Arthrobacter crystallopoietes: one gene and its partner. The protein of the gene in region 2 binds, or shares a complex with, the protein of the main gene of each other region. Links are inferred from orthologs where the notes say so. Each region holds a gene or a part of one and is shown on either strand. Other genes may lie near its edges. The genes, in order: secA and secY.

Region 1 (14,402 bases), 240 kb from region 2 along the record:
GCCGGGTCGGCATAACCTACCGCCACCCGGGTGCCTGTTACGGGAAGGTTCGCGACGGCATCGGTGACAAGGTCGGCCAGTTGCAAAGGCTCCATCAAAACCGGCCCGTGGGCAATCCCCAGCGCATCGAACCGCCGGCGCTCCCCTTCATCGTCCGTAAGCACGACGACGGCAACCTGTGAGCTGTGAAGCCGTTCCAGGACAACGCTGCCAACCTCGCACGTGTCGCCGGCAACGATTGCAGCACGGGCGAGCCCGGTCTGGCAGGCAGCAATCAGTTCAGCGAGGGCACTGCATCTGCGTACGACAGTTACCGGACCATGCAGTCGTTCCAATCCGCCAACGAAGTCCGTAAACGTATCGCCGTATGTAATAACGGGGATGCTCATGAACCGCTGCCCGGGTTCAGAACCACGTTGATCCGTGCACCGTTAGACAGGGCATTTAGTAAGCCCGGCATCTTTTCATCTGTGACCAGTACATGCAGCTGCTCTATTTGCGCCGATCCCAGCGCAGGTCCTGTCTCCGTGAGCTGGGAAATTTCGGCACTTTCCAAGAGTCTTTCGGGCGGGCTGAAGCCGTTTCTGCCGTCAGGCATGGCGACCCAAACATCCACCCTAGCCCCCGCGCCAGCACCCTCGGGAAGCGCACTATCGATGGTCAGCGCGACCGGCTTTCGGTCCAATGCGTCGGCTGTGCCCAGGCTGGCCCCCGGGATAAGCTCTCCCTTACGTATGAAGGTTGTCGCAACCGCATTCTCAGGAATGCCGGTTTCCGCGCTGAGGTAAGTGTGCTCGACTTCGCCCAGGCTGACGTTCACGATGGAGAATTCGTCCGACGTTATTTTCTGGCCGAGACTGATGTCGTCCCTCGCTGCGAACATTTCAACCGTCTTGTCCGCGTTCCCCAGCAACGCCGTCACGGAGGCAACTGAAACGAGAACCAGCAGGATACCGATGAGCAGCCGGGGGTCCTTCCACGATGGCTTCTTCAATCGTGCTGCGGGAGCAGCAAGGTCGGTAACAGCGCTCAAGGTACTCCCCCTGTTGGAATAGCAAACGCACCGAAGACAAATCCTCTGATCTGCTGAGACATTCGGCTGACATTGCGGGCTCCGACCATTCTCATGGAGACGGACACAAAAACAAACCTTCGGGTTGCTGATGCCACGAATTGTGGATAACCAAGTGTCGTTTTTGCCTCAGTCCACAACATCGAGACCCTGATTGCGTCAAACAGTATCAAGCGATGCCATAATGAACTGAACCCCTGCACAACAACTGCTGTCGAGGAGGACCTGATGCCTCGGTTTCTGACTTTGACCGATGTTGCCGAAATACTGCAGATATCATCTTCCCAGGCCTATGCACTAGTGCGCAGCGGTGAGTTGCCAGCCATCCAGATTGGCGGCCGCGGCCAGTGGCGTGTGGAACAGCTGATGCTGGACCAATACATCGACAATAAGTACGCCGAGACTCGTCGTTTGGTCGAAGAAGCCAAATCAGGAAAGAACAACTAGGTATTCCTGCCTTCCCCCTGAGCGGGAGGAATCAAGCGCTTTGAATCTGGCGGAGTCGGTTCAATCCCCTGCGCGGACTGAGGCAAGGGCACCAATCGCAGTAAATGGGATGGCATATACGGTCCGCACGTTACTGGCTCTCCGCGCCTCGCCTGAAGGAACAGCTGCAAGCTCCAAAAAATCGCTGCCGACGCGGTCGATCATGCCGTTGACAGTCCTGCCCGCTGTGCCCGATGCCAGATGAAGTACGACGTCGGCTCGGTCCCGTGCGAGCGCGCGCAGCGCGGAGCCCATACCGAGCCGCTTTGCCACGGATGACTTCTCAACTGACGAGCTACGGCTTAGCCCTTCCAATAACTGGATTGCCGGCAATGGCACGAGAACGCTCCTGGCCCGTTCGTTAAGGACCAGCCAAGTGGATCCAACGTGTGCCAAGGCCCCGGTGAACTGCAGTCCGCCGGAAACTGTCAGCCGGATTCCCGAACCAACTTGCCCTCGTAACCGGTCCCCCAGCGACGTCTCGGCGTGGTTCAGCCGCGCAAGCTCATTGGCTTCGGATTCAAGCCCCCGCTGGTCGGCGGCATGCAGTTGCCCTTCCATGTCCGCAAACAACGAGTCCCATCGCACTGCTCCAGCCTAGAAGCAGCGCCAAAGACGGTCAAACTGCACCAAAGGGGTTTACACCGCCGCGCGCTGATGCCATCATCAAGAATCACAAGCAACTCAACGCCATCAAACGGCATCAAACTACGTCAAACCAGACATTCTCTACGTGGAGCGTGACATGAAGAAGGTAGGAACGGACACAGTCCTCACCGCGATGATTCCGCTCTGCGGAGCCGCACTGCTGTTGGCAGGAGGCCGCATCAGCGTCGACGACGACGGAACATGGCGTCCCTTGGTCATGCACACATACTCGGAACTGCTAGCTTCCAGCGCGGCCCTGGTTGGCTTGGCGATTGTCGCCTGGTGGTTGGTATGCATCGTCTGCGCTGTCGTCGGTGCCGCACTTGAGCGTGCCGGACATACCAAGCTCGCGGCTGCGTCCTTTGCCTGTAGCCCCGCATTCATGAAACGGCTCGCCACTGCCGTTATCGGACTCAATGTCCTAACCGCACCAGTGGTGGCCAATGCCGCGACCCCGGTATCCGGAATGGACACCGTATCCCAGTCAGCGTCGCTCCAGAGCGGTACAGCTTCCCCATACCTCCGGATGGCCCCGGCCTCATCAGGTGAATCCCAATCGGTCAGCCCCTGGTGGAAGCCAGCTGCACCGCCAACGTCACCGGGTCTCGTTGCCATGCCGATCAGCCAGACGAACGAGGAAAGCCGGGCCGTGACCGTGGTAGCCGGAGACACGCTGTGGGATATCGCCGCCAAGGATCTGGGCAAGCTTGCCACCGACACCGAGATAGCGGCCCATTGGCCCAAATGGTATTCCGCCAACAAGGAGGTAATCGGACCAGATCCTGCCGTACTTCTGCCCGGACAAGTCCTTATAGCGCCCGCAAACCGTTGAACTCGCAATCGCACCGTCAGATGAGGAAAGGCCATGCCATGAACAACGCCACCCCTTTGCGGCAGGACAAGCCGGAACAGGAGCTAACCGAGGTACAGGCGCTTGCGCCTGCCAGCGGAGCGCCCCGGCCACTCACGGTCCGGCCAGTCAGGTCGCCGGATCCGGAGGAGTACTTCACACCCGTTATCCGGCTCCAGCCACGCCCTCCTGCGCAGCCCGCCGGCCAGGCAACGCATCGGGCGCCGGGCGGGCCGGTATCGGAGCAAACCCACGGCGTGGACGCCCAGGAACTGCGGCAGGTCACTGCTACCGCCAGATCCGTGGCTCAGGCCGCAATGGAAGCGATTGATGGCACCCGCCCCGTCCAGCAGTTGGCTCGCTGGCTTGATCCGGTCTGCTACGAAAAGGTCGCCCGGCGCGCAGGCTTGGTAAGGGAACGCCAGGACCGCCGAGCTGCTGCTGGACAAGCCGTCCTACGGCTCCACCGCAGTGCCACCATCCGTTCCTCCCGCGTGTGCCAGGTCTCGGACAACGCTTATGAAGCGTCGCTGGTGATCGCTGAATCATCCAGAGTCCGCGCCGTGGCGCTACGCCTTGAATTCAGGCGCGGACTCTGGAAGGTCACCGCGTTGGAAATCGGGTGACAACAGATCAGGAGTGGTTTACTTCCGGCGACGTTTGGCGTCCTTTGCCGCCTTTGCGCCGTCGGAAGCTTGAGCCTGGTTCCCTGGCTTGCCCGAGTTCTGCCGCTCGACACGGGTCACCGCTTCGCCGGTAACGGTGGGAGCCGTGAACTGCAGCGACGCCGGGCGCTGAGGTGCCTCCAGACCTGCCGCGGTAATCTCCGGTGCCCGAACTGCACCGCGGCCATCCGTTACACCGGGAAGACCTGTTGGAGCAGGTTCTTTGACCTTGACTTCAAGGTTGAACAGATACCCAATGCTCTCTTCGCGGATGGCTTCCATCATTGCCTGGAACATGATGAAACCCTCACGCTGGTATTCCACCAGAGGATCCCGCTGTGCCATCGCACGCAGGCCGATACCTTCCTTGAGATAGTCCATCTCATAGAGGTGTTCCTGCCACTTCCTGCCGATCACCGACAGCACAACCCGGCGCTCCAGCTCGCGCATGGTTGCGGCTCCAAGAGCCTCTTCACGCTGAGCGTATGCGACCTTGGCATCGGAAACGATTTCTTCACGGAGGAAGTCCGCCGTGACTTTCGACTTGCCGCCAGCTTCCTCGACCACTTCGTCGATGGTTAGCTGGATCGGGTACAGCTGCTTGAGGTTCGTCCAAAGCTGCTCGTAGTCCCAGTCATCGCCGTGACCTTCCTGGGTTGCCTCGTCCACCATGGCCGTGATGACGTCTTCGAGGAAGAAAGCGACCTTCTCATGCAGGTCATCGCCTTCGAGAATGCGACGCCTGTCACCGTAGATCGCCTCGCGCTGGCGGTTCAGCACGTCGTCGTACTTCAACACATTCTTGCGTTGTTCGGCGTTGCGTCCCTCGACCTGGCCCTGGGCATTTTCGATTGCCTTGGACACCATTTTGGATTCCAGGGCCACGTCGTCAGGCATACGGGACGAGTTCATGATGCGTTCGGCTGCACCGGAGTTGAAGAGCCGCATCAGGTCATCAGTCAGTGAGAGGTAGAAGCGCGACTCGCCCGGATCGCCCTGGCGGCCGGAACGTCCGCGCAACTGGTTATCGATCCGGCGCGACTCATGGCGCTCGGTACCGAGCACGTAGAGCCCACCTAGCTCCTTGACCTCGTCATGTTCCGCCTTCACGGCCTTCTGCGCCGCTTCAAACGCCGCAGGCCAGGCCGCTTCGTACTCTTCGGGGTTTTCCGCGGGATCGAGTCCGCGCTTCTCCATTTCGGCCACCGCGTTGAATTCCGCGTTGCCGCCAAGCATGATGTCTGTACCGCGGCCGGCCATGTTCGTCGCTACTGTGACCGCGCCCTTGCGCCCGGCCTGGGCCACAATGGCAGCTTCACGCGCATGGTTCTTGGCGTTCAACACCTCATGGCGTACACCCTGTTTCGCCAACTGCTTGGACAGGTACTCGCTCTTTTCGACACTCGTGGTGCCGACGAGCACCGGCTGCCCCTTTTCATGGCGCTCCGCAATATCCTTGACGACGGCGTCGAACTTTGCCAATTCGTTCTTGTAGATCAGATCCGACTGATCAACGCGGGCCATCGGCTTGTTGGTAGGAATGGGAACGACGCCGAGCTTGTAGGTGCTCATGAATTCGGCGGCCTCGGTTTCGGCCGTACCCGTCATGCCCGACAGCTTTTCGTAGAGCCGGAAGTAATTCTGCAGCGTGACCGTGGCCATCGTCTGGTTCTCGGCTTTGATCTCCACACCCTCTTTGGCCTCAATGGCCTGGTGCATGCCCTCGTTATAGCGGCGGCCGGCGAGAATTCGGCCCGTGTGTTCGTCGACAATGAGGACTTCGCCGTTGAGGATGACGTAGTCCTTGTCTCGTTTAAACAGTTCCTTGGCCTTGATGGCGTTGTTGAGGAACCCGATCAGCGGTGTGTTGGCTGACTCATAGAGATTGTCGATGCCGAGGTAGTCCTCGACCTTTTCGATACCGGATTCCAGCACGCCGACCGTGCGCTTCTTTTCATCGACTTCATAGTCGTCCTCAACGTTCAGCCGCTTCACCACGCGGGCGAACTCTGTATACCAGCGGTTCACGTCCCCCGAAGCCTGACCGGAAATGATCAGAGGAGTACGGGCCTCGTCGATCAGGATCGAGTCCACTTCGTCAACGACGGCGAAATGGTGCCCGCGCTGGACCAGCTCGTCCTTGCTCCAGGCCATGTTGTCGCGGAGATAGTCGAAGCCGAACTCGTTGTTGGTTCCATAGGTGATGTCGGCGTTGTACTGTTCGCGGCGGACGGACGGGTTCTGGTTGGACAGGATGCAACCGCTGGTCAGACCGAGGAAGCGATAGACACGGCCCATTAGGTCGGACTGGTATTCGGCCAGATAGTCGTTGACCGTGATGACGTGGACGCCTTGGCCGGTCAAGGCATTCAGATAGGCAGGAGCTGTCGCTACCAAGGTCTTGCCTTCACCGGTTTTCATTTCGGCGATATTGCCTAGATGAAGTGCAGCGCCACCCATAAGCTGGACATCGAAGTGGCGCAGGCCCAGTGTACGGCTGGACGCTTCCCTAACGGCGGCAAACGCTTCGGGCAAGAGATCATCGAGATGCTCGCCGTCCTGGTAGCGCTGTTTCAAAGTGTCCGTCTCGCCGCGAAGCTCAGCATCCGAGAGGGCTTTGAAGTCCTCTTCGAGAATGTTGATCGCGTCAGCATAGTTGCGAAGCCTCTTCAGCGTCTTTTTGTCGCCGGTTCTTAGGACTCGCTCGAGAATCGATGGCACTACATTGCTCCCAGTCGTTTGCACAGAATTCTGGCTTCATCAGTCTACGGGAGAGACGTATCAACCTCTGCTTTGGTTCCCGCAGGGCGGACAAGTGAACTCCGGCGCCGCCCCGACAGCAGATTCCTAAGCGGCCCAGCCAAGTCCCCGCGGTCCTCGACCCGGACGCCCTCCAGACCAAGCCAGTTGGACATCAGCTCCAGTTCGGCAGCAAGTTCGACGGCGGTATCCGCAGGTGCATCCGCCTCGCTGAAGGCGCCCTTGACCAGGAGCAGGCCTGCCGACCGGTCTGCCTTGAGGTCCACCCTGGCACACAAGGACTCCCGCAGCAGGAACGGCAGGACGTAGTACCCGTAGCGCCGCTGCGCGGCAGGGGTATAAATTTCGATCCGGTAGTGGAAGTGGAAAAGGCGTTCCAGCCGGCGCCGCTCGAAGACCAGCGAATCGAAGGGTCCGAGCAATGCGCGGCCACTCGCCGTCCGAGGCCGGAGCGCCTCGGTGTGCAGATAATGCGGTCCCTGCCACCCGTCGACAGATACTTCTTCCACCCTGCCTTCGGCCAGGAGCTGCTGCAAGGCCACCGCAGCCGGCTGAACCGGAATCCGGAAATAGTCGGCGAAACATTTGAGCGTACCAATGCCATGGGCTGTTGCGGCGGCATCTAACAACCGAACCATCGCATCGTGTTTCTCGGGCCGTAAGGAGGGATCGATGCCTTTGGGCATCACTTTCCCGGTCAAAGCGTACAACCGCTCGAATTGAGCGTTCCGGCCAGCAGCGCTGATGTCACCGCGTTCAAACAGGTCTTCAAGCACGCGTTTGGCCGCGTTCCAGTTCCACCCCCACTGGGCTGTGGAACGAGTTTCGGCATGACCAATCCGTTCGGCAACGGCTCGGGCGCTCAACGGACGCGACGAAGCGAGAGCCTGCATGATCCGCTCCGACAAGTCAGCCCGGGTATCCGGGTCCATCGCAGACGCGCCCACCCATTTTCTTTGCTGCCACACGCGCAGGTCGTTGAAGTGGTCCGGCCGGATGTAGCTAGCTTCGTGCGCCCAGTACTCAACCATGCGTCTCGGAGCCTTGCCCGCAAAGCGATGAAGGATTTTGACGTCGTAATTACCCAGCCGGGAAAACAACGGCAGGTAATGGGCCCGGGTCAGCACGTTCACCGAATCAATTTGCAGCAGTTGCAGCCGGTCAAAGGTACGGCCCACCGCTCTTGCCGAAACAAGACCGGTGGGCCGCTCCCTGTGGAGGGACTGTGCAGCGAGCGCGATGCGCCGGGCCTGGCGGAGACTTACAGGTGCAGCCATCCACCTATCCTAGGCACTGGATTGCGCTTGCCTTAAGGTTCTAAGCGTTTGCTCCTTCTGCCGCGCGGTACGCCAGAAGCTCTTCCTTCGCGGTGGATTCCTCTTTGCAATCGGCGTCCAGCGAAATCACACCATAGGTCCAGCCACGGCGCCGGTAGACCACACTCGGAGAGTTCGTTGCCGAATCGATGAACAAGTAAAAGTCGTGCCCGACGAGTTCCATGTTGTCGACAGCGTCGTCGAGCGTCATCGGCGGGGCCGGAAAGACCTTCCGGCGGATCAGGACCGGTGAATCGCCGGCCGGAATGTCATTCTCTATTTCATATTCGTCCATAGTTTGCGCTGACGGAGTGGAGCCGTTCAGGCTGGCCTCCGATGTCTCGACATGCAACGGCTTGGTGGTGCTTGCAGGTTCGAGCGACGCAGTAGCCTCATGGACGCCCTTGGGGTTGTGGCGTCCGTGGTGGACCTTGCGGCGGTCACGGGCCCGGCGAAGGCGTTCCATGAGCTTGCCGTAGGCCAGATCGAAGGCGGCAAATTTGTCAGCTGCGGTGGCTTCCGCACGAACAACGGGGCCGCGGCCTAGTACTGTGAGCTCGACGGTCATGGAGCTGTCCGCCTGACGAGCGTTTATTTCCTTCGTAATCTTGGCATCCAGCCGCTGAACCTTGTCGCCCAGCTGCTCTATTTTGGAGATCTTCTCTTCGGCGTATTCCCGGAACCGGTCGGAGACCGAGAGGTTGCGGCCGTTGATATTGAATTCCATGGTGCCCTCCATAACTGCTTTAGATGACACAACAGCGACTGAAGAAAATTTCTCCTCCCAGTCGCTGAAGACAGGCCCTCGTCCCTTTTTGCGGAGCCCATACTTCACGTTAAAGCAACGTCATCCTTTATTCACCCCCTCCCCCGCGGATTTTTCCTAAAACGTCCCACATTGTTGGCTTCCGCCTTGTATCTGCGCGGATCCGCGCCATTACGCCTGCGGCTGATTCCGGTTTGTGTCGCGGTGCATCAGGCCGTACCGGAGGGCGCGGATGTCGCAGCCACAACCACGCCTGCATCGACTACTGCGCCTGCCTCGTGCAGGGCCCGCGTCAACTCGGCCAGGGTCGCTCCGGTTGTCAGCACGTCATCGACCAGAATGCAGTGTCGGTTCTGCAGGGACGCGGTGTAGCGCCGCTTGATCCTCATGGATGAGGAGACGTTGCTGCGCCGGCCGGATTTGCCCAGCGACTTCTGCGAAGCTGCCGGTACGATGCCTTTCGCCAATCCGGCTATACCGGATCGGACGCAGGCCGCGCGCAGCACGGACAATTCAGGCGGCAGGAGTTGCTGCCGCTCCAGTCGGCGCAGCAGCAAGTCCAGCGGGTCGTAGCCACGCCGTCTGCGCGAACTGGTGCGGGAGGGCACCGGCACCAGAAAAACCCGTGGGTGGCCGCCGTCGATGTGCGCCGCGGCATGGACCGCGGCAGCGAGCGCAGGGGCCAGCGCGTGCAAAAGGTCCGTCCGGCCTTGGTTCTTATATGCCAGGATCGCCTGGGACAGCTCGTGCCGGTAACGGCCGGCAGCCATAACAGGCAGAACCTCGGCGAAGTCCGTCCCGACGAAGGGCAACGACTCGGCTCCGTCCTCGGCGCGGTAGGGCCGCACGGTCGCCCTGCGCAGCCTGCTCCGGCAGGGCGGACACAGAGTATGGTCCTCGGCCCCGCAGCTGACGCAATCGGTAGGCAGCACAAGGTGGCCGAACTCCGCGATCCACCGCAGCACCCGCTGCACCGCGGCGTGGAAGTAAACAGCATCAAACAGGGCGGCGGGGAACCACATGCTTCCACCCTCAAGCATCATTGACGGCCAGGCAACGCCCGTGCGCCGCCTGTGGACAACGAGCCACCCCTGCTGAGCGGGCAGCCTAATGGGGCTGCCCTTCCGGTTATCCCGGGAATGACGGATCGATCACCAGCGGCGGCGGCTGTGGTGCCCAGCTGTTGCCGACCCGGATATACAGCGCTTCCTCCGTCTGGGCATAAACGTCCTGGTCTCCGTTGCCGGCGCTGATGTCCAGCATTCCGGTGAGTGGCGCCATCCGCTGCGAGCCGCCGTCGAGCCTTAATATTTCCGTTTCCACCGGTTCGTCGGCCGATGACTGCATGACGATCACCGTCGATTCGTTGGCCCACACCCCTGAATCCGCAGGAACGGAAGCATCCAGCTCGATCGGCGTGCTGATGCTGCGCGGCTGTCCGTCCTGGTCCCGGACCACGCCTGCAACGTAGACCTTGGATTCGTCTCCTTCACGGGCGATGACCAGGGCGCGGGCGCCTTCCCGCGAGATCCTCAGTTCCTCGATGGTCCGCTCCGAGAACCATTGTGCGGTGATGTCGACCCGCGTCCGCTCCTCATCAGGGGCGATAGCGTAAACCGCTCCGCTCTGGTCGCCGGCGGCAGTCCAGGTCCAGCCGAACGGATCGACGCTGGGGGCCGTCAGCTGTGTTCCGGCCACCGCCTGATGCGCGGTCCTGTCCGGGCCAATAACGTACATCCGGTTGCGCCGCGCATTCAGGAAGCCGAAGTGCTCCTGGTCCAGGGACATGGCCGGATCACGGGGATTGAGTTCCGAGACAGCGGGCAGGTTCTGCGGCTCGACCGGACGCGAACCTTCGTAGAACGTGAGCTCATTGTCCAGTACGCCGATCTGGAGGCTGCCGACTGCGGGATTGGTCACGGCGGCCTGGAAGGCAGGATCCGGGGACGGCCCCAGATCGACCTCCCGCTGGTCCACGGTCATGTGCACTGTGCTGACCGTGTTCAACCCGCCCAGCGTTAGCTCCAGCTGCTGCTGCATCTGCTGTCGGCGCAAGAACGTGGTGCCGGTCAGGACTTCGGCCGAGAGGTCAACCGTAGCCGCCCCGCTTTCCACCGGCACCGAACGCCTGACCAGCGTGGATCCCTCCGGGAAGGCACTGATCACCGCGCCGCTGAGGTACGGGGCCGGCCCTTCCAGAAGCGAGGAGACAATCGCCGCCGATACCCCCTGGCGGCTGGCGTACCAACGCACATCGGGCACCGCATAGGTGTACGTGGCGTCGTAGAAGTAGAGGTTGTAGGCGGAGAACAGCGTCTGGAAATCGACGTTGGAAACCATGGTGCCGTCCGGGATCTCGGCGATCCGCCATTCGCCGTCCACATCGGTCAACACCACCGGTACTGACTCTGTGGCGCCTTCCTCCGCCGGCTCGCGGATTCCGTGTTCGTCGATGACCGAGGCGACTTCGAGCTGCACCACGAATTCGGTGTCCGTGGGCGAGCCCACGATGTTCACTGAATTCCGGTAGACAACAGTGCGCTCAACCGGCTGCCATTCGCCCGCGAGCGACGGTGCAAGGAATTCACGCGCCGTGCGGTAATCGTCTTGCGCAGCGGTTCCCGCCAGCAGGAAGCCGTCGACAATGGCTTTGGGATCCGCGCCCGGGACAGGTCCCGGCGGATTGAAGGTGTACTCGGCCGCCTCAGTCTGGGGCTCTTCGCCCTGGCTGGTTCCTACCGGGCCCGACATGGGAATGGAGGAGCAGGCGCTGAGCATGACCAAGGCGGCAAGAAGTACGACGGCGGCGCGCAGCAGCGCGACCGGCCCGCCTTTGCGCTCACCCAACGTCCGTTGCATGGTGTTCCCCCTCCATCGTGACCTGCACATCCTGCCGTTCCGACGCGGACATTTCCGTGGGCCCGCCGTGGGCCTCGGCGGGCGGCAGCGGCAGCGGAGACCGCGTCAGCACCGTGTCCCGCCGCCGCGGCAAAGTCAGCCGGAAGCAGGATCCTTTTCCGGGTTGGCCCCAGGCCTGCAACCAGCCGCCATGCAGCCTGGCGTCCTCGGTCGCGATGGACAGCCCGAGCCCGCTGCCGCCAGTGGTCCGTGCCCGGGCCGGATCCGCCCGCCAGAACCTGTCGAAAACCCGGGATGCTTCCAGTGGCGTCATGCCGATGCCGTGGTCCCGCACTTCAACGGCAACCGCGTCCTCGGAGGAAGCAACAATCACTTCCACCGGCTGCCCCTCGCCGTGCTCCAGGGCGTTGACGATGAGGTTACGCAGGATCCGGTCAATGCGGCGCGGATCCATCTCCACCACGCAACTGGTTTCGGCGGACACCAGCTCAAGTTCCGACCCGGAGTTCTCCGCCAACGGCTGCGCACCCTCCATGGCGTGGCGGACGACGTCGAAAATTTCGGTTGGCTCTGCTTCCAGCACCGCCACGCCGGCATCGAAACGGGAGATCTCCAGCAGGTCAGCCAGGAGCGCCTGGAACCGCTCCACCTGGTGATAGAGCAATTCGGCAGATCGGGAATTGATTGCGTCGAAGTCCGAACGGGCATCGTAAAGGACCTCGGCTGCCATCCGCACCGTGGTCAGTGGGGTGCGCAGTTCATGGGAGACGTCGGAAACGAACCGCTGCTGCATCTCCGACAGCGTGGCGAGCTGGGTGATCTGTTCCTGCAGGCTGGCCGCCATCCGGTTGAAGGACTCGCCAAGCCGCGCCAGTTCGTCCTCGCCACGGACCTCCACCCGTTCCTGCAATTGACCGGCCGCCAGCTTCTCGGCCGCGATGGCAGTCTGGCTCACGGGATGCACTACGGCGCGCGTCAGCAGCCAGACAATCCCGCCGGTGAGTATCAGCAGCAGGCCTCCACCGATCCAGAGGATGCCGTGGATGAAGTCCAGGGTCTGCTGGACCGCGGACAGGTCATAGATCAGATAGAGCGCGTAAGTGTTGCCCGGTGGCAGCGACACCTGTGTGCCGAACGCAATTGCGGGTACATCGTGGTCTCCCCGGGGCAGGGCCATGGGCTGGCGGTACTGGCCGGTCCCACTGGCAACCGCTTGGCTGAGCCCTTCAGGGATGATGCTCGCGGTAATGCTGGTGTTTGACCGGCTGGCAACGTAGAGGTTCTGCGCGTCCTTCATTGGAGTCAGCAGATAGTAGCGCGGCGTGCCCCCGCCGGTGCCTTCGAGCAGCTTCAAGGTGTCCGCCACCATGCTGGTGACTGTGGCTCGGTCGCTGGCCGCGGAGCCCTCGAAAATCCTCTTGGCCCGGTTCAGTTCCTGCCGGGACTCCGCCTCCGCCTGCTGCAGCCGGTCCTGGTACAGCCCCGAGGCAATCTGGCTGGAGAGGAATGCGCCCACGCCAAGAAAGGCAAAAGCGGTTAGGAGAACGGTTGCCGTCACCGTACGGAACTGCAGCGAGCGCCGCCATCTGGCCGCAATCTTGTCGCGGCCAGCCAGAACGGCGCGCCAGAACGGGGCGGCTGCCGCCTTCAGCCCCGATAACCACCGCGTGAGCGCGGGATTCAACTAACCTTGGCCAGCCTTGTATCCCACGCCGCGGACGGTCAGGACCACCTCGGGCGCTTCCGGATCCCGTTCGATCTTGGAACGCAGCCGCTGGACATGGACGTTGACCAACCGGGTGTCTGCAGCATGGCGGTAGCCCCAGACCTGTTCCAGGAGAAGTTCGCGGGTGAATACCTGCCAGGGTTTACGGGCCAGCGCAACCAGCAGGTCGAATTCCAGCGGCGTCAGCGAGATCTTCTCGTCGCCGCGGTGCACCACATGCCCTGCCACATCGATAACGACGTCGGCAATCCGCAGGGTTTCCGGCGCACGTTGGTCTCCGGGCCGCAGGCGGGCGCGCACGCGGGCCACGAGTTCGGCAGGCTTGAAGGGCTTGGGCACATAGTCGTCTGCACCGGATTCCAGGCCGCGGACCACATCCGAGGTATCGGATTTTGCCGTCAGCATGACAATAGGCACGTCGGACTCGCCGCGGATCAGCCGGCAGACTTCAATGCCGTCCATACCGGGCAGCATGAGGTCCAGGAGCACAAGGTCCGGCTTGGAGCTGCGGAATACCTCCACCGCCTTGCTTCCATCCGCGCAAAACACCGGGTCGAATCCGTCATTGCGCAGGACAATGCCGATCATTTCGGACAAAGCCTCATCATCGTCTACGACAAGTATGCGTGCCTTCATATCTCCATATTCCCCTATTGGCCCTTGCAATGTCGCGTTGGGCACAGTGCAGTACAGCGCTATATTCCCTCCCGGTGACCCTTCGGCCGAGTGCTGAGTGAAGTTGGGAGACGGAAACTATAGGCTGTTGTGAGGCTAGCACTTCGTACGGCCGGTAAGCCTGCCGGCCGACACGCCACGACGGCGGCACCTCGGCTCTCGCCGTGCGTTCCGGGTGCTCAACGATCAACAAGGGGAACTCCATGGCTCAGGGATCAGACGGCGCCGCGCAGCAGCCGGAGCAGCCCGCTCCCGGTCAGCCCCAGCAGCCCGGCTCGTGGGGACAGGGCCAGCCCAACTCGTGGGGACAGGGCCAGCCCAACTCGTGGGGACAGGGCCAGCCCGGCCAGCCGCAGTGGGGCCAACAGCCGCAGTGGGGCCAGCAGAGTCCTTACGGTGAGGGCGGTCCGCCGCCTTATGGGCAGCCCGCCGGGTGGCAGACTCCGCCGAATCCGTATGGTGGTTACAACGGCTATGTTGCTCCGCCGAAGCCGGGCGTCATTCCGCTGCGCCCCCTCGGCGTGGGCGAGATCCTGGACGGCGCCTTCCAGGCGGCCCGCAAGAACGCGGCCGCTGTCT
Region 2 (13,887 bases):
ATCGACGAAGGTAAGTACACCTTCCTGGTCGACCCGCGCTCGAACAAGACCGAGATCAAGCTGGCCGTGGAGAAAATCTTCTCCGTCAAGGTCGACTCGATCAACACCATCAACCGTGCCGGGAAGCGCAAGCGCACCCGTTTCGGATGGGGACAGCGCAAGAACACCAAGCGCGCAATTGTCACCCTGAAGGAAGGCACAATCGACATCTTCGGCGGTCCGCTTTCTTAAGCGGAGACCACTTTAACGAGGAAATAAACTATGGGAATCCGTAAACACAAGCCGACTACGCCGGGCCGCCGCGGCTCTAGCGTTGCCGACTTTGCTGAAATCACGCGATCGACGCCGGAAAAGTCGTTGGTTCGTCCCCTGACCAAGTCGGGCGGCCGTAACAACTCCGGTAAGATCACTACCCGCCATAAGGGTGGTGGCCACAAGCGCGCCTACCGTCTGATCGACTTCCGTCGTCACGACAAGGACGGCGTGCCGGCCAAGGTTGCCGAGATCGAATATGATCCGAACCGTACCGCCCGTATCGCACTGCTGCACTACGTTGATGGCACCAAGCGTTACATCCTTGCTCCGGCCAAGCTGAAGCAGGGCGACGTTGTTGAGGCCGGCGCCAGCGCCGACATCAAGCCCGGCAACAACCTGCCGCTGCGCAACATCCCCGTGGGTACTGTTATCCACGCCGTTGAACTGCGTCCTGGCGGCGGTGCCAAGATGGCCCGCTCCGCCGGTGCCTCGGTACAGCTCGTTGCCAAGGAAGGCAAGTACGGCCAGCTCCGTCTGCCTTCCGGCGAAATCCGCAACGTTGACGTGCGCTGCCGCGCATCCATCGGCGAGGTCGGCAACGCCGAGCAGTCCAACATCAACTGGGGCAAGGCCGGCCGCCTGCGCTGGAAGGGCGTTCGCCCGACCGTCCGTGGTGTGGCTATGAACCCGATCGACCACCCGCACGGTGGTGGTGAAGGTAAGACCTCCGGTGGACGCCACCCGGTCAACCCGAACGGTAAGCCTGAGGGCCGTACCCGCCGCCCCAACAAGGAAAGCGACAAGCTCATTGTGCGTCGCCGTCGTACTGGCAAGAACAAGCGATAGGAGCCTGGAGACATGCCACGCAGCCTGAAGAAAGGCCCCTTCGTCGATCAGCACCTCTTTGTCAAGGTAGCTGCAGAGAACGAAAAGGGCACCAAGAACGTCATTAAGACGTGGTCCCGCCGTTCGATGATCGTTCCCGACATGCTCGGGCACACGATCGCCGTACACGACGGACGCAAGCACATTCCGGTGTTTGTCACCGAGTCGATGGTCGGGCACAAGCTCGGCGAATTCGCCCCGACGCGGACTTTCCGCGGCCATGTGAAGGACGACCGTAAGGGCAAGCGCCGCTAGGCGCTCGCTCGTACGGCAGAAGACGAGAGAAGGAAAGCAATGGAAGCCAAGGCTATTGCGCGCCATATTCGCGTGACGCCTATGAAGGCCCGGCGCGTCGTCAACCTTGTTCGTGGCAAGCAGGCGAATGAGGCTCTGGCAATTCTGAAGTTTGCCCCGCAGGCAGCTTCGGAGCCGGTCAGCAAGGTACTCGCATCGGCAGTCGCCAACGCCCGCGTTCTCGCGGACCGTGACGGCGTCGCCTTTGACGAGAGCGACCTGTACATCAGCGAAGCATTTGTCGATGAAGGCCCGACCATGAAGCGGTTCCAGCCGCGTGCCCAGGGCCGCGCCTACCGCATCAACAAGCGGACCAGCCACATCACACTTGTTGTCGCTACCCCGGAGAAAGAGGAGGACCAGTAAGTGGGACAGAAAGTAAACCCGCACGGATTCCGACTCGGTATCACCACCGACCACGTTTCCCACTGGTTCGCTGACAGCAACAAGGCCGGCCAGCGTTACAAGGACTTCGTTCGCGAAGACGTCAAGATCCGCCAGCTTATGTCCACGGGCATGGAGCGGGCAGGTATTGCCAAGGTTGAGATCGAGCGCACCCGTGACCGTGTCCGCGTGGACATCCACACCGCACGCCCCGGTATCGTTATCGGCCGCCGCGGTGCAGAAGCTGACCGCATCCGCGGCGAGCTCGAAAAGCTGACCGGCAAGCAGGTTCAGCTGAACATCCTTGAGGTCAAGAACCCCGAGATCGAAGCACAGCTCGTTGCCCAGGGCATCGCCGAGCAGCTGACTTCCCGCGTGGCTTTCCGCCGCGCGATGAAGAAGGCAATGCAGTCCGCACAGCGGGCCGGCGCCAAGGGTATCCGCGTTCAGTGCTCCGGCCGCCTGGGTGGCGCCGAAATGAGCCGTTCGGAGTTCTACCGCGAAGGCCGTGTGCCCCTGCACACCCTCCGCGCGAACATCGACTACGGTTTCTTCGAAGCCAAGACCACCTTCGGCCGCATCGGCGTGAAGGTCTGGATCTACAAGGGCGACGTTACTGCCAAGGAACTGGCTGCGCAGCAGGCTGCAGCTCCGTCCCGCGGCCGTGGCGGAGACCGTCCGGGCCGCGGCCCGGCGGACCGCGGTGGCGAACGCCGTCGTCGTAATGACCGTCCTGCTCAGGCTTCGGCCGATGCAGCTCCCAAGGCCGAGGCTCCGGCTGCTGAAGCAGCTGCCGCTCCGGCTGCCGAAGGAGGACAGGCTTAAATGCTTATCCCACGTCGAGTCAAGCACCGTAAGCAGCACCACCCGGGTCGTTCCGGCGCTGCAACGGGCGGCACCCAGGTCAGCTTCGGCGAGTGGGGTATCCAGGCGCTTACGCCTGCATACGTCACCAACCGGCAGATCGAAGCAGCCCGTATCGCGATGACCCGCCACATCAAGCGTGGCGGTAAGGTCTGGATCAATATTTATCCGGACCGCCCCCTGACGAAGAAGCCGGCCGAAACCCGTATGGGTTCCGGTAAGGGTTCGCCGGAGTGGTGGGTTGCCAACGTCAAGCCGGGCCGGGTTCTGTTCGAACTCTCCGGTGTCAGTGAAGAGGTAGCTCGCGAGGCACTGCGCCTGGCGATCCACAAGCTCCCGTTGAAGGCACGCATTGTGCGTCGCGAAGGTGGTGAATAGAAATGGCAATTGGTTCAAAAGAATTGGCAACAGACCAGCTCGAGACTTTCGATAAGGACCGTCTCGTAGAAGAGCTGCGCAAGGCCAAGGAGGAACTGTTCAACCTCCGTTTCCAGTCCGCCACCGGTCAGCTGGAGAACCACGGCCGCCTCAAGGCAGTCAAGCGTGACATCGCCCGCATCTACACGGTGCTGCGTGAGCGCGAGCTGGGCATCCGCCCCGAGGTCGTAGCTCCCGTTGAGGAAGCTAAGACCGAGAAGAAGGCAAAGAAGTCCAAGAAGGCCGAGCCTGCAGAAGAAGCAGAGACTCCGGCCACCGAGGATGATGCCAAATGAGTGAGAAGGAAGCATCTGTGACTGAAGCAGCACAGGCTCGTGGCAACCGGAAGACCGCCCGCGGCTACGTTGTCTCGGACAAGATGGATAAGACCATCGTCGTCGAGATCGAAGACCGCAAGAAGCACGCCCTTTACGGGAAGGTTCTTCGTCGGAACTCCAAGATCAAGGCCCATGACGAGCAGAACACCGCCGGCATCGGCGACCTGGTCGTCGTCGCCGAGACTCGTCCGCTGTCCGCTACCAAGCGGTGGCGCCTGGTCGAGATCGTCGAAAAGGCTAAGTAAACCCTAGGGTTTACGGTTGGGCCCGTCCGTTTCGACGGGCGGGCCCAACCCCTTAGATTTCCCGCCCCATAGCTGGTTTCCGGCAGTTGCCGCAAACCAGTCGGGACCGGGTTTGAAGGGGAGCGATCCCCTTGAAAAATACGAGCCCCTGGCCGCTTAGTTCTCGGAAAAATCCGGTGAATTTCGCGTCTGGGGTGTCTTAGTAATAAACTAGTAATCTTGCCTGTGCCGTTTGGAAAGACTATCCACCTTTCCGTATGGACAGAATAGGCAAATTCCCACTTCCGCCTTCGGCCCACGCTTGCGCGCGGGCAGGGGGAGTCCGGGGTGGGGGTATCCCATATCCGTTCCGCAAGGCTCACATGATGAGAACCAGCGCGACGACAGGAGTAATAAGTGATTCAGCAGGAGTCGCGGCTTAAGGTCGCCGACAACACGGGTGCCAAGGAAATCTTGACCATCCGCGTTCTCGGTGGATCCGGACGTCGCTACGCAGGCATTGGCGACGTCATCGTTGCCACCGTCAAGGACGCAATTCCCGGCGGCAACGTCAAGAAGGGTGACATCGTCAAAGCTGTCATCGTTCGTACCAAGAAGGAACGCCGCCGTGCGGACGGTTCCTACATCAAGTTCGATGAAAACGCTGCAGTGATCCTGAAGAACGACGGCGACCCCCGCGGTACCCGTATCTTCGGCCCGGTTGGCCGTGAGCTTCGCGATAAGAAGTTCATGAAGATCATCTCGCTTGCTCCGGAGGTGCTGTAGTCCATGGCTGCAAAGTTCAAGATCAAGAAGGGTGACCTGGTTCAGGTCATCACCGGTGCCAAGCAGGAGCGCGGCGGCGACCGCGGCAAGCAGGGCAAGGTCCTCAAGGTTTTCCCGGAGACCAACCGCGTACTGGTTGAAGGCGTAAACACCGTCACCAAGCACACCAAGGTCGGTCAGTCGCAGCGCGGCACGAAGACCGGTGGCATCGAGACCGTAGAGGCCCCGCTGCACATCTCCAACGTTGCCGTTGTTGACCCCGAGACCAAGAAGCCGACCCGTGTTGGCTACCGCACCGAGACCGTCGAGCGTGATGGCCGTGAGCGCACTGTGCGTATCCGCGTTGCCAAGAGCTCCGGGAAGGATCTCTAATGACTGAGACCGTCACCAAGATCGTCCCCCGTCTGAAGACCCGTTACGCAGAAGAGATCAAGCAGACTCTGCGCGACGAGTTCAAGTACGTCAACGTCAACCAGGTTCCGCGCCTTGTCAAGGTTGTTGTGAACATGGGTGTTGGAGATGCCGCCAAGGACTCCAAGCTCATCGACGGCGCAGTGCGCGATCTGACCCAGATCACCGGCCAGAAGCCCCAGGTCACCAAGGCCCGCAAGTCCATTGCACAGTTCAAGCTGCGCGAAGGCATGCCGATCGGCGCGCACGCAACACTGCGCGGCGACCGTATGTGGGAATTCGTTGACCGTCTGGTCAGCCTGGCTCTGCCCCGTATCCGCGACTTCCGCGGCCTCAACGGCAAGCAGTTCGATGGCAATGGTAACTACACCTTCGGTCTGACCGAACAGGCAATGTTCCACGAGATCGATCAGGACAAGATCGACCGCGTCCGCGGTATGGATATCACTGTAGTGACTACCGCAAAGACCGACGACGAGGGTCGTGCGCTGCTCAAGGCGCTTGGCTTCCCGTTCAAGACCGAAGATTAATTCAACTACGTAAAAGGTCCCGTTCCGCTGGTTGAGCCTGCCGGAACAAGGAAACCGTTACGAGGAAGGGCAAGAGCCCACAATGACTATGACAGATCCTGTCGCAGACATGCTGACTCGTCTGCGCAATGCAAACTCGGCTTACCACGAATCCGTGTCCATGCCGTACAGCAAACTCAAGGCACGCGTTGCCGACATCCTGAAGGCCGAAGGTTACATCGCCGGCTGGAAGGAAGAGGAAGCTGAGGTTGGCAAAAAGCTGACCATTGAACTGAAGTTCGGCCCGAGCCGGGAGCGTTCTATCGCCGGTATCCGCCGTATTTCCAAGCCCGGTCTCCGCGTCTACGCGAAGTCCACCAACCTGCCGCACGTGCTGGGTGGCCTGGGTATCGCAATCCTGTCCACCTCTTCCGGGCTGATGACTGATCGTCAGGCCGGCAAGAAGGGCGTGGGCGGCGAAGTCCTCGCTTACGTCTGGTAACGGAAAGGAAGAGATAAAATGTCACGTATTGGACGTCTCCCCATCACCGTTCCCGCCGGCGTAGAGGTCAAGGTCGACGGCAACGTTGTCTCCGTCAAGGGCACCAAGGGAGAACTGACCCACGCGGTTGCTTCCCCGATTCAGGTAGCCCTGGACGAGAGCACGCTGACCGTGTCCCGCCCGAACGACGAGCGCGAATCCCGTTCCCTCCACGGCCTGACCCGCACCCTGATCAACAACATGATCATCGGTGTGACCGAAGGCTACAAGAAGGACCTCGAGATCGTTGGTACCGGTTACCGCGTACAGGCCAAGGGTTCGGACCTCGAGTTCGCCCTGGGCTACAGCCACCCGGTTGCCATCAAGGCACCCGAAGGCATCACCTTTGCAGTAGAGGGTCCGACCAAGCTCTCTGTATCGGGAATCAATAAGCAGCAGGTCGGCGAGGTTGCTGCCAACATCCGCAAGCTGCGGAAGCCGGACCCCTACAAGGGCAAGGGCATCCGTTACGCAGGCGAGCAGATCCGCCGCAAGGTCGGAAAGGCTGGTAAGTAACCATGGCTCTCGGAATTAAGGGTAAGAGCAAGTCCGCTGCACGCGGCCGCCGCCACCTGCGCGTCCGTAAGCGCATCACCGGCACCGCGGTCCGTCCGCGTCTGGTTGTCAACCGCTCCGCACGCCACGTATTCGTCCAGGTTGTCGATGACAGCAAGGGCATCACCGTGGCTTCGGCTTCCACCATGGAAGCTGACCTGCGCGGATTCGAAGGTGACAAGACCGCAAAGTCCAAGCGCGTTGGCGAGCTCGTAGCCGAGCGCGCCAAGGCTGCCGGCATCGAGGCCGTTGTCTTCGACCGTGGTGGTAACAAGTACCACGGCCGTGTCGCAGCTGTTGCCGAAGGCGCACGTGAAGGTGGGCTGGCACTGTGACCGCAGAGAATAACGAAAAGGATACTCAGGTGACTGAAGCAACTGAGACCGCCGCAGCCGCGGGTACCGCCGATAAAGCTGCTTCTTCCCAGGATGACCGCCGCGGCGGCCGTCGTGGAGAGCGTGGCGACCGCGGTGGCCGTGGCGAGCGTGGTGGCCGTGGTGGCCGCGACAACGCACGCGATGCCGAGAAGGACAAGTACCTCGAGCGCGTCGTTACCATCAACCGTGTTTCCAAGGTCGTCAAGGGTGGTCGTCGCTTCAGCTTCACCGCTCTGGTAGTTGTCGGCGACGGCAACGGCCTGGTCGGCGTTGGTTACGGCAAGGCGAAGGAAGTTCCCGCAGCTATCGCCAAGGGTGTTGAAGAAGCCAAGAAGTCCTTCTTCCGCGTCCCGATCATCGGCGGCACGGTGCCCCACCGTGTCCAGGGTGAGGCCGCTGCAGGCGTCGTCATGCTCCGTCCGGCCGCTGCCGGTACCGGTGTTATCGCCGGTGGCCCGGTCCGCGCCGTACTTGAGTGCGCCGGTGTCCACGATGTGCTCTCGAAGTCGCTCGGCTCGGCCAACGCGATCAACATTGTGCACGCAACGGTGGACGCACTGCGCCGTCTCGAAGAGCCTCAGGCAGTAGCAGCCCGTCGTGGCCTGCCGCTGGATGAGGTTGTTCCTCCGATCCTGCTCCGCGCAATGCAGCAGCAGAAGGCAGGTGCGTAATGATCCAGACGACTCGTAGCAACTTGGTTGCGTCTGATGCACAGTTGGAAATCACCCAGATTAAGTCCGTCATTGGCGGCAAGCAGAATCAGCGCGACACGCTGCGTTCACTGGGCCTGAAGCGTATCGGACACACCGTTGTCCGTAACGCCGACGCCGTGACCGTGGGCATGCTCAACACTGTTTCTCACCTGGTAAAGGTTGAGGAGGCGAAGTAGAGATGGCAGAAGAGAACAACACTCTGAAGGTCCACCACCTGCGTCCTGCCCCCGGTGCCAAGACCGCCAAGACCCGTGTTGGTCGTGGTGAAGGCTCCAAGGGTAAGACTGCAGGCCGTGGTACCAAGGGTACGAAGGCGCGCTACCAGGTCAAGGCAGGTTTTGCAGGCGGCCAGCTGCCGCTGCACATGCGCCTGCCGAAGCTGCGCGGCTTCAAGAACCCGTACAAGGTGGAATTCCAGGTTGTGAACCTGGATAAGCTCAACGAGCTGTTCCCCGAAGGTGGCGAGGTCACCGTGGAGAACCTGGTCGAAAAGGGCGCGGTTCGCAAGAACCAGCTCGTCAAGGTTCTGGGTACCGGCGACATCACCGTCAAGGTTGATGTGAAGGCTCACGCCTTCTCCGCCAGTGCTGCTGAGAAGATTGCCGCCGCCGGCGGTTCCGTCACGGAGCTGTAGCCAAACGGCTTCGGTAGTGATCTCTCACAACCAATGACTAAACTCTTGGTGGTCGGTGTATTCCGGCCACCAAGAGTTTCATTGGGTTAAAGGCAGTTTACGTTTTAGTCCGCGAGTTATTCCGGACGCGGCCGAGCAGATAGACTCGGTTCTTGTGCATCGCCGCTCGGCGGCATCAAAGACTTTTCAGGAGGACGCTTGCTCAGCGCAATTGGCCGGGTTTTCCGGACGCCGGACCTGCGGCGCAAGTTGTTGTTCACCCTCGCCATCATCACCATTTACCGCGTGGGTGCCTTCATCCCTGCCCCCGGTGTTGATTACGGAAACGTGCAGCAATGCTTGGCGCTCGGCAACACCAGCGGCGGGCTGTACCAGTTCGTCAACCTCTTCAGCGGCGGCGCCCTGCTGCAGGTGTCCATCTTCGCCCTCGGCATCATGCCGTACATTACGGCGAGCATCATCGTGCAGTTGCTGCGGGTGGTCATTCCCCGCTTCCAGGAGCTGCATCAGGAAGGCGCGCAGGGCCAGTCCAAGCTGACCCAGTACACCCGCTACCTGACCATTGCCCTCGGCCTGCTCAACGGCACCACGCTCGTCTCGCTGGCCCGCTCCGGTGCCCTCCTGGGCGACTGCCCGGTACCGATCATTCCGGACGACAGCCTGATCGTGATCGTGCTGCTCATCCTCACGCTGACGGCCGGTACCGGCCTGATCATGTGGATGGGCGAACTGGTCACCGAAAAGGGCGTCGGCAACGGCATGTCCCTGCTGATCTTCGTTTCCATCGCTGCCGGCTTCCCGAGCTCGCTGGGAGAAATCCTGCGGGCACAGGGCGTCAACATCTTCATCGGCGTGATCATCATCGGCCTGTTCACCGTGGCCGCGGTCATCTTCGTGGAGCAGTCCCAGCGCCGCATCCCGGTCCAGTACGCCAAGCGTATGATCGGCCGCCGCACGCTCGGCGGCACCAGCACCTACATTCCGATCAAGGTGAACATGGCCGGTGTTATCCCCGTCATCTTCGCCTCGTCGATGCTCTACCTTCCCTCCCTGGTAGCCCAGTTCAACACCCCCACAGATGGCACCACCCCGCCGCCGGAATGGGTCAACTGGATCAACACCTTCCTGGTCAGCGGAGACCACCCGGTCTACATGGCCGTGTACTTCGCCCTGATCGTTTTCTTCACCTACTTCTACGTGGCCATCACCTTCAACCCTGAAGAGGTGGCGGACAACATGAAAAAGTACGGCGGTTTCATCCCGGGGATCCGGGCCGGCCGCCCCACCGAGGAATACCTCTCCTACGTGCTGTCCCGGATTACCCTTCCGGGCGCGCTTTACCTCGGCGTGATTTCTCTGATTCCGCTGATCGCCCTGGTGCTGATCAACGCGAACCAGAACTTCCCGTTTGGCGGCGTCTCGATCCTCATCATGGTTGGTGTTGGTCTGGAAACCGTGAAACAGATAAATGCCCAGCTACAGCAACGTCACTATGAAGGACTACTGCGATGACAAAGATGCTCATTATTGGCCCGCCCGGATCCGGCAAAGGAACCCAGGCATCACGTATCTCCGAGCGGTTGGGCATCGTCGCCATTTCCACCGGTGATATCTTCCGCGCGAACGTCAAGGAAGAGACCCCGCTGGGCCTCGAGGCGAAGAAGTACATCGACAACGGCGACTTCGTTCCGGACAGCGTCACCAACAACATGGTGCGCGACCGCCTTTCCAAGGACGACGTCGAACCGGGTTTCCTCCTCGACGGCTACCCGCGCACCACGGCGCAGGTAGATGAGCTGGACAGCATCCTGGCCGAGAGCGAGGATCAGCTGGACGTCGTCCTGCAGCTGACTGCCGACGACGAGGAACTGGTCAAGCGTCTGCTGGGCCGCGCGGCGCAGGAAGGCCGCGCCGACGACAACGAAACCGTCATCCGGCACCGCCTGGATCTGTACCACGAGCAGACCGAGGCAGTCGTCTCGCGCTACGAGGAACGCGGCATCGTGACCAAGGTGGACGGACTGGGCGCCATCGACGACGTCACCAACCGCATTATGGAAGCACTCAAGAGCGTCACCGCTTAGCAACGGGAGCTGCCGCTCCAACCTAGGCCCAGGCCCTGATCCTTCGGATTCGTTGGACAGGGCCTGCGGCATTTCGCAAAACAGAAGGAACACAGAACACATGGCATTCGGCCAGCCCAGCATCGAGTACAAGACCAAAGACCAGATCCGCAAAATGCGCAAAGCGGGTCTGGTGGTCAGCCGCGCCCTCGATGCTGCGGTGGCCGCCGCCGTCGTCGGTGCCACCACCAGTGATGTGGACGCAGCCTTCGAAGCCGTCCTCAATGAGGCCGGCGCCAAGAGCAACTTCAAGGGCTACCACGGTTTCCCTGCCACCGTCTGCGTTTCGGTAAACGAGGAAGTTGTCCACGGCATCCCCGGCAACAAAGTGCTCGAGGACGGGGACATCCTCTCCATTGACGGCGGCTGCAGCATCGACGGCTGGCATGGCGACTCCGCGCGGGGCGTCATTGTGGGCACGGCCGATCCCGAAGACCAGCGGCTCTCCGATGTGACCGAGGAAGCCATGTGGCGTGGGATAGCAGCCCTGGCCAACGGCTCGCGCGTCGGCGACATCGGCAACGCCATCGATGACTACGTCAGCAGCGTCGAGGGCAAGCCGCTGGGCATCCTCGAGGACTACGTGGGCCACGGCATCGGCACCGCCATGCATCAGGCGCCCGACGTGCTGAACTACCGCACCAGCCACCGCGGCCCGAAGATCCGTCCTGGCCTGTGCCTGGCCATCGAGCCCATGCTGGTCCGCGGGGACATCGAGACCAAAACCCTGGCCGATGACTGGACGGTCGTCACCACCGACGGCTCGCGCTCGTGCCAGTGGGAACACACGGTTGCCGTGCATGACAAGGGTATCTGGGTTCTCACCGCCGAAGATGGCGGCGCTGCCAAGCTGGCGCCGCTGGGCGTCACCCCGGTTCCGCTGGACTGACCGGCCTCAGTTTCAAGCGAACGACGGCGGCTCTTGGCTTGGTCTTGGAGCGTTGCGTTCGGCGGGTCTCGCCCGGGATGAAAAAACTTTCATCCCAGGCGAGACCTTTTGCGTCCCCGGCACATTAGATAAGTAGATGGCCCGCAAGGGACCTGATTCCGGCTGAGGAACGAACGGCTTCGGCCCGTCAGGATGCATTGCGTGGAGAGTGGTCATCGAGGGTATGGCCGCGGGGCGGTGGGAGCGAACGGCTCACCGCTCCGTGGGCCGGCCACACTTTTCCTCCCAATCCACAGGGCTTTAGGAGCCCGGGAAGGGGCTCTTATATGGTGGAAACATGGGCCGCCAAGTACTGAAACAGCGCAAGTATGCCGTCTTCGCGGCAGTGATCACGGCAGGACTGATCGGAATAGGGGCCGTTCCGGCCGTCGCCGCGGCCAGTCCAGCTCCCCCCGGAACCTCGGAGACGACCTCGACTAAGCAGTCCACCGGCGCGGAACATTGCTGGTTCAACGCCGTTACCTCGGCGTCTGAATGCTACGGAACCGAAGCCGCCTTGGACACCGCACTCGAGCAGCTGGGCGTGGACCAACTGGCCGGCACCGTTGAGCAGACCGCAACCACGCAGTTGGCTGAACCGGCCGTGGCCACCCATGCGGCTGAGCCGGCCGTGGCCACGCAGCAAACCGCCGAGCCGGCCGCAGTAACGCCGGCAACAGCTGGGCCTGCGATGGCAACGCGGCCAATAGCTGCTCAAGCGCCCGTGACCGAGGAGGCGCCGCCGTCGTCGTTTGTTACGGCGGCAATTGTGTACGCGAACGCTGGGTACTCCGGGGACTCGTACCGGATCCTGAACTACGGGGGCTGCTTCGCGGGCGGCTCGGCCTTCATCAATCTGGCCGACGTCGGCTGGAATGACCAGGTCACGTCCTTCCGCGGCTACAACGGCTGCAGCGTGCGGCTGCACGAAGACCGCGACGGCGAAGGGGCTACCTATGGTGACTACCAGTTCTCGAGCTGGATCGGTGCTTTCAATGACCAGGCTTCATCCGCCAGTTTCTTCGGCTAGATGGCAGTCGATGACGAGCCGGCGGCCGACGGGTCGCCGGATGAGTCCGTGCTGCTCCGGCGCTGCGGACGCAGGGACGAAGACGCGTTCGGCGTGCTCTACGAGCGCCATGCCGACGGTGTGCTGCGGTACGTGGGCAGGATCACCGGCGACGTCGGGGCAGCGGAGGAGCTTGCCCAGGAAACCTTCTTCCTCATGTGGGAGAAGGCGAAGCGCATCAAGTGCGTCAACGGCTCCGTCTTCCCCTGGCTCTACACCACAGCCAAATACCTGGCGGCGAACCACCTGCGCAAAAAAGGCAACCAGCACATGCTGGACATCGACCGGATGGACATCGGTCGGGTCCTTGCCGAGGTCTCGACCGAAGAGAAGGTCATTGCGCAGGACACCCTCAACCGGGTCCACCGCGCCGTGTCGGCCATGCCCGAAGCAGACCAGCGGATCTTCCTGGTCCACTTCGTCGGCGGCCGCCCGCACGGCGACATTGCCAAGGAACTCGGCCTGACCAAGGCCGCCGTCAAAAACCGGGTGCTGCGCCTGCGCAACCGGCTGAAAAACCAGTTTTCGGACGTGCTCACAGCGGAAGAAGGTGAATAGGAATGGACGAACTCCAGCTCAGTAAAGCGCGCGTGCGCTCGGCGCTGAATGCTCGGATCACGCGGGACATCGCCCGCCACAAACGACGACGGCGGGTGGTCACCGCTGCGGTCGCCGTGCCGGTGCTGGCCGGTTCCGCCACCGCCGGCTTTGCCATTCTGAACCTCACCGACGACCAGAAGCGCTTCACCGCCATCTGCTACATGGGCTCCACCCCCGATGCCCCGCAGCAGGAGGCGGGCTTTGCCAGCGGCGGCGAGATCGTCGGCACCAATCCGGACGGCAGCGTCATGGTGGACCTGACCGGGGTGCCGCAGCGGATCGACCCGCAGGAACTCTGCGGGGCACTGTGGCGGGAGGCCCCGCTGCCGGAGCCGGGACAGTCTTCGCCGCAGGAACCGGCGCCGGGGGAGGCCCGGTCCGAGGAAGGACGGGACCAATCGGCACCGGGAAGCGAACCGCCGGCCATGGTGACCTGCGTTCGGGACGATTGGCGCTACGCCGTCTTCGCCACGCCGGACGGATTGCCCGCGAATGTCCAGGAGTTCTGCGAAGCCATCGACATGAAGCCCGGCACCATCGACGTCACCAAGCTCTGAGGATCCAATGAACGACGGCGGAGGGCAGCAGCTGGGCGAGGGCGGCTGGACCACGGTGGTCAGAATCGGGGACACGGTCCGCCGGCCGGTCCGCCCGTTCACCGCAACCGTCCAGGAGTACCTCGCACACCTGCACGCCCAGGGCTTCGACGCCGCTCCGGTCCCGCTTGGCTACGACGACGCCGGACGGGAAGTCCTCTCCTATGTCCCGGGCGATGTCCCCGTGGAACCGCTGACCGCAGAGGCAACGGGCCCGGAGGTACTGACCGCGCTGGCCCGGCTCATCCGCCGGATGCACGACGCCGCCCAGGGATGGGTGCCGCCGGAGGATGCGGTGTTCGGCAGCCTACCCGGCATCCGTCCGCCAGAGGTCAAGCCCCTGTTCACCACGCCCGAACTGGTCTCCCATCAGGACTACTGCCC

Evidence for each region.
Region 1: the proteins of secY (region 2) and secA are in contact, whole or in part, in a crystal structure (PDB 3DIN), measured with the Thermotoga maritima proteins. The link is inferred for Arthrobacter crystallopoietes from one-to-one orthologs. Residues at the interface, in WP_004081795.1 of Thermotoga maritima: Glu108, Gly109, Glu110, Glu111, Ala236, Glu237, Arg238, Arg239, Ile240, Thr241, Ile242, Gln243, Tyr244, Ala245, Arg246, Arg247, Val248, Thr249, Gly250, Arg251, Arg252, Val253, Tyr254, Gly256, Ala257, Ser258, Thr259, Tyr260, Leu261, Pro262; in WP_004082002.1 of Thermotoga maritima: Glu261, Ala262, Arg263, Lys300, Ala301, Arg302, Thr303, Ile304, Ile305, Leu323, Tyr324, Asp325, Pro326, Val329, Ser330, Tyr333, Ile336, Lys340, Phe345, Val349, Glu363, Phe364, Tyr374, Ser375, Gly376, Gly377, Glu393, Ile395, Thr482, Ser483.

Annotation. Positions count from the first base shown.
Region 1 is NZ_CP072014.1:3,866,646-3,881,047, forward strand. What follows is about bases 3,501-6,827. They hold secA (preprotein translocase subunit SecA), read right to left. Parts: upstream 6,443-6,827; coding sequence 3,701-6,442; downstream 3,501-3,700. Other genes in these bases: J5251_RS17725 (Rv3235 family protein), read left to right, coding at 3,501-3,682; J5251_RS17735 (winged helix-turn-helix domain-containing protein), read right to left, coding at 6,487-6,827. Also shown: J5251_RS17700 (AAA family ATPase), read right to left, coding at 1-389; J5251_RS17705 (hypothetical protein), read right to left, coding at 386-1,033; J5251_RS17710 (helix-turn-helix domain-containing protein), read left to right, coding at 1,301-1,519; J5251_RS17715 (hypothetical protein), read right to left, coding at 1,580-2,146; J5251_RS17720 (LysM peptidoglycan-binding domain-containing protein), read left to right, coding at 2,304-3,038; more of J5251_RS17725, read left to right, coding at 3,077-3,500; more of J5251_RS17735, read right to left, coding at 6,828-7,758; hpf (ribosome hibernation-promoting factor, HPF/YfiA family), read right to left, coding at 7,799-8,524; J5251_RS17745 (ComF family protein), read right to left, coding at 8,773-9,585; J5251_RS17750 (LpqB family beta-propeller domain-containing protein), read right to left, coding at 9,692-11,422; MtrAB system histidine kinase MtrB, read right to left, coding at 11,403-13,106; MtrAB system response regulator MtrA, read right to left, coding at 13,107-13,784; J5251_RS17765 (glycerophosphoryl diester phosphodiesterase membrane domain-containing protein), read left to right, coding at 14,027-14,402. UniProt on the Escherichia coli protein: Required for protein export, interacts with the SecYEG preprotein conducting channel.
Region 2 is NZ_CP072014.1:4,110,642-4,124,528, reverse strand. The notes cover bases 7,731-10,542. They hold secY (preprotein translocase subunit SecY), read left to right. Parts: upstream 7,731-8,385; coding sequence 8,386-9,699; downstream 9,700-10,542. Other genes in these bases: map (type I methionyl aminopeptidase), read left to right, coding at 10,372-10,542; J5251_RS18870 (adenylate kinase), read left to right, coding at 9,696-10,271; rplO (50S ribosomal protein L15), read left to right, coding at 7,732-8,187. In the rest of the region: rplW (50S ribosomal protein L23), read left to right, coding at 1-231; rplB (50S ribosomal protein L2), read left to right, coding at 262-1,101; rpsS (30S ribosomal protein S19), read left to right, coding at 1,114-1,395; rplV (50S ribosomal protein L22), read left to right, coding at 1,435-1,800; rpsC (30S ribosomal protein S3), read left to right, coding at 1,801-2,643; rplP (50S ribosomal protein L16), read left to right, coding at 2,644-3,060; rpmC (50S ribosomal protein L29), read left to right, coding at 3,063-3,395; rpsQ (30S ribosomal protein S17), read left to right, coding at 3,392-3,682; rplN (50S ribosomal protein L14), read left to right, coding at 4,079-4,447; rplX (50S ribosomal protein L24), read left to right, coding at 4,451-4,819; rplE (50S ribosomal protein L5), read left to right, coding at 4,819-5,388; rpsH (30S ribosomal protein S8), read left to right, coding at 5,471-5,869; rplF (50S ribosomal protein L6), read left to right, coding at 5,888-6,424; rplR (50S ribosomal protein L18), read left to right, coding at 6,427-6,798; rpsE (30S ribosomal protein S5), read left to right, coding at 6,795-7,511; rpmD (50S ribosomal protein L30), read left to right, coding at 7,511-7,729; and 5 more genes. UniProt on the Escherichia coli protein: The central subunit of the protein translocation channel SecYEG. Consists of two halves formed by TMs 1-5 and 6-10.